One region of the Alcaligenes sp. LTN-3 genome, then DNA from elsewhere that is predicted to be linked to it. Evidence: riboswitches for the same ligand, from Rfam matches in the RefSeq annotation. Region 1 holds a riboswitch; the other holds the start of a gene.
What was found. Region 1 has a riboswitch for S-adenosylmethionine ahead of metX (homoserine O-succinyltransferase MetX). Riboswitches for the same ligand answer to the same signal wherever they lie in the genome.

Region 1 (2,186 bases):
TGCAAGATACGGGACTGTTCAAAGGGGCCTGGCCCCGTCTATAAATAGTAGTCCGACCACACTTGCTTTGTTAAGTTGCGCCAAAAGGCGTATCGGGCAGGGCGAGTATAAGGCGGCTGTTCAACCAGCCGATGAAAAGCATGAAACGGGATACGGGATTAGCACCATGATGATCAGGCGCATTATTGCGATACTGGCGGCCTTCTTGACTTTGGCCGCCTGCAGTCCGGAGTTTAACTGGCGCAAGGTTCAGCTTGAACACACTGGCCTGTCGGCCATGTTGCCCGGTAAGCCCACCACCAGTCACCGATTGCTGGATTTCGAGCAGTATCAACTGGATTTTTATCTGACGACCGCCACGGCGGGTGGACAAAGCTACACCGTGGGCCATGTGATTTTGCCAATGGAGCTGCAACAGGACGAGACCGCCCGCCAACGCTTGTACGAGGCGCTGCATGACTCTTTGCGCGGGAAATTTATACCGGATGGGCAGGTCAGCGAGAAAAGCCAGATACAACTGCCACCACCAGGTCAGGTGTTTTTCATGACGCGCGATGTGGGGGGCGTCGCCTTGCGGCTGGAGGCCATGATCCGTATGGAGCCAGGCTGGATAGTGCAGGGCTTTGTTATGACGGATTCCGGTAAGGCTCCGGATGCGGCTCAGGCAAAGGTTTTCTTTGACGGCTTAGCTCGCTAGCTGGGTCGCCGCTGATCAGACGCCGCTGCAAGGCCAGGGTAATGGCCGCTTGGCGGCTGTAGACCCCAAGCTTGGCGTAGGCGTTTTGAAAGTGAAAGTTGATCGTGCGCTCAGTAATGCCCAGGATGATGCTGATTTCCCAACTGGTCTTGCCATGGGCAGCCCAGTTCAGGCAGGACTGTTCGCGTGAAGTTAAATGCGTCACGGTAAAGCCATTCCTCATGCATTCGTGGTAAACGTCGGGCCAATGTACTCAAATTTAGCTTAGCTGGCAGACAGATGAGAATGAAAATAATGATGTAAATCAAAGCATTGACTTTTCTTGGCTGCGTTCATTGCCCAGGGTCCTGAATCGATCCAGCTTGGTCGATTTGGACGCCGCGCCGCAGCGATGCTAGAATTTTGTCTTATACGTTTTGCGCCGATTTGCCTGATCCGCTTGCGGGCGCTCCATAAATCCAGCTAAAGAGGTCCTGATGGCCACTGATTCCGTCCCTAGCGCCGACACTGGCGCCCTTAGCCCATCCTGCGGATTGATCCCCGAAGGTTCCGTGGGCCCCGTACAAGCCGAACTCATCGCCTTTGACGAACCCCTGCATCTGCGCAGCGGGCAAGTGCTGCCCAGCTACGAGCTGGCAGTCGAAACCTATGGCACCCTTAACGACGAACGCAGCAATGCCGTATTGGTGTGCCATGCCCTCAATGCCTCGCACCACGTGGCCGGGTATTACGACGACGATCCTAAAAGCATAGGCTGGTGGGACAATATGGTCGGCCCTGGCAAAGCAGTGGATACCGATCGTTTCTTTGTCATCGGCGTCAACAATATCGGCTCCTGCTTTGGCTCGACCGGCCCGTCCAGTATCAACCCTGCCACTGGCAAACCGTGGGGCTCCGAGTTTCCCGTGCTGACGGTAGAAGACTGGGTTCGTGCTCAGGCCCGCTTGGCCGATTACTTTGGCATCCGCAAGTTTGCTGCCGTCATGGGGGGCTCCTTGGGTGGCATGCAGGCCCTGAGCTGGGCCATCAGTTGCCCCGAGCGTGTGGAGAACTGTGTGGTTATTGCCAGCACCCCGCGCCTGTCGGCCCAGAACATTGCCTTTAACGAAGTGGCCCGCAGCGCCATTTTGTCCGACCCGCAGTTTCACGGTGGGAATTACTACGAGCATGGTGTGGTGCCTAAAGCAGGTCTGGGCGTTGCCCGCATGGTGGGCCATATCACCTATTTGTCTGATACGGCCATGGCCGAAAAATTTGGCCGTAATCAGCGTGCGCCAGCCCAAGGTGGCGAATACAACTACAACTACGGCGTGGAATTCGAGGTCGAATCCTATTTGCGTTATCAAGGCGAGAAGTTCTCGCGCTATTTTGACGCCAATACCTACCTGATCATCACTCGTGCGCTGGATTACTTTGACCCTGCGCGCCAGTCTCAGGGGGACCTGGTCAAGGCACTGGAAAATGTGCAGGCCAAGTTCTTGCTGGTGTC
Region 2 (2,186 bases), on a different contig from region 1:
CGTCTGCCCCAAATGGGCGATCGTGGCATGGTCTTTGCTGCCGGACAGGAAAAGCCCCCCATCCGTGATTACACGCCTCGCCTGTTCCGTGAACAGGAACTTGAGATGGATATTGATTTTGTGGTCCATGGTGAAGGTCCTGCATGCCAATGGGCCATGCAAGCCAAAGAGGGTGACAAGCTGGGCGTGGCCGGTCCACGCGGCTCCTTTCTGGTCAGCAAGGATCTGGATTGGCAAATCCTGATTGGCGACGAAACCGCTGTGCCTGCCATGGCGCGACGAGTGAATGAACTACCGGCCAACGTGAAGGTGCAGGTTTACGTGCTGGCACGTAATCTGCTGACCGTGGGTGCGATGGAAGCGCCGGACCATGTCACGGTGAACTGGATTCCTTCGCTGGCCGGTCTGAATGGCATTTTGGATGCCCTGCGTGCTGCGCCCGAGCTGAGCGGCATCGGCCATGTATGGGTCGCCGCAGAATATGCCATCGCTCAAAGCCTGCGCGAATACTGGGTGCAAGAACGCGGTCTGGACAAAGGTGCGATTCGGGCCAGTAGCTACTGGCGTCAAGGTGACCAGGGCGAGGATGCCCCACGTCTGGACTAAGCGGCTTTTTGCTGAGGGTAGGGCTGGGCGCGCAAGCGTCCGCCTACGTTCAGGACGGGCTGTAAATCCGTATCCAGCACGGCATTGGGATGAGCCAGACGGTGCTCGTCAATCAAACGGGCAATGGCATCCATGTTCAGCAGCAAGGTGCTGTCGATATCATGCTGGAAGCGAGCCCAATAGCCACCGCGACAACTGGAACCCAGCCAGCGCGGCTCGTAATCCCCGACCGTATCAGCATGCAGTTCACATACCACGGCCAGCCGGGAACATCCGGGGCGCAGGACAATGCGGTAGCTGTGCTGCTCTAAAGTCAGGTGATAGTAAAACGGTGCAGACGACATGAAATACTCCTGTTTAGCTCTTGGAAGGCGCTTCCGGGTGAGCAAGTTGGATTAAAAGACCCTTTGCCCGGTAGGGGCCAAGCATAAAAAAACCCGCTGGCAGCGGGTTCTTGTCTTGATGATCCCATTGATTGCCAGATGGCCATATCTTGAATCCACCTTGTGCGGGTACACAGGTTGGCATGGGTTGCCCCAACTCTTGATATAGCAATAAGCATAAAAGCGATTCTTATGAAGTGCAAGGGCCGCGTTTATTTCCGTCGGATATGAAAAAATACAGAAATAGTTTGCATCATTTAAAAATCGTGCTATAGTTACCTTCTGTCTTGCAAGGGTTGGTTGAAAAACAAATTCCGCAGTCAGAGCCCAGGTGGCGGAATTGGTAGACGCGCATGGTTCAGGTCCATGTGCCTTCGGGTGTGGAGGTTCGAGTCCTCTCCTGGGCACCAAAATTCCTAAAAAGCCGATCATCGCAAGATGGTCGGCTTTTTTCATTCCAGCCCAGAAAGTCAGGTGCTTGAGCACCTGACGTGAGGACGAGAAAGGTCGGGCATGCAAGCCCGACCGGGGTCGCGCCTGTGTGACCGAGTCCTCTCCTGGGCACCAAAATTCCGAAAGGCCGATCATCGCAAGATGGTCGGCTTTTTGTTGTGTGTGTGTTCAGAGTGATGATTGGCCTTTTCTATTGATTGCAGCCCGCGTCTGATTAGTCTTGTGCACTTGGCTTTCTCGCAGCCCCATGGCCCAGCAGTTGCATGAGCTCCTGCCTGTAGTAGGCCAAGCACCTGTATGCTCTTGAGTCATAACATTGGGGTGGCTGTACTCTGCGGTTTTGTCCCGGTGATCGTCACGGGATTGCCCTCCTGGACGAGCTAGCCTGTGGCGCCCAGCTATCCCCTGCTTATGGCGGCGTTACTCAGTATCGTGGCGTTGCTGTCAGTCAGCCGCAAGCTGAGCTTTTTTATCTATGGTGGCTTCTTGTCTCTTGCCGTATTTATAAGATGTATTTAATATATATCTTTATGGGCGGTGGCGATTTCATCAACTGCCTCACCTCATGTTAAAGGGATAGAAAATGCAAGTTGGAATGCTGAAACTGGCGGGTCTGCGACATCCTGAATGTGCCGATAAAGTAGCCATTGCCTTGGCGGCTATCGATGGCGTGCAAGCGGCAGATGCCTCATTCGAAAATGCAAAGGCATCGGTCCGTTTTGATGAAACCCAGGTCTCGCTGGA

Region 2: linked by a shared signal. The riboswitch ahead of AC6I6N_RS05210 (hypothetical protein) and the one ahead of metX (homoserine O-succinyltransferase MetX) in region 1 are both predicted to bind S-adenosylmethionine.

The regions. Positions count from the first base shown of each region.
Region 1 is NZ_JCAPDN010000002.1:122,293-124,478, forward strand. Features, by position in the region: gene AC6I6N_RS08760 (hypothetical protein) at 167-697, shown strand; gene AC6I6N_RS08765 (response regulator transcription factor) at 627-902, opposite strand; SAM riboswitch at 1,106-1,184, shown strand; gene metX (homoserine O-succinyltransferase MetX) at 1,174-2,186, shown strand, end outside.
Region 2 is NZ_JCAPDN010000001.1:1,097,612-1,099,797, reverse strand. Features, by position in the region: gene AC6I6N_RS05215 (siderophore-interacting protein) at 1-606, shown strand, start outside; gene AC6I6N_RS05210 (hypothetical protein) at 603-950, opposite strand; SAM-I-IV-variant riboswitch at 1,068-1,161, opposite strand; tRNA gene AC6I6N_RS05205 (tRNA-Leu) at 1,315-1,399, shown strand; gene AC6I6N_RS05200 (heavy-metal-associated domain-containing protein) at 2,026-2,186, shown strand, end outside.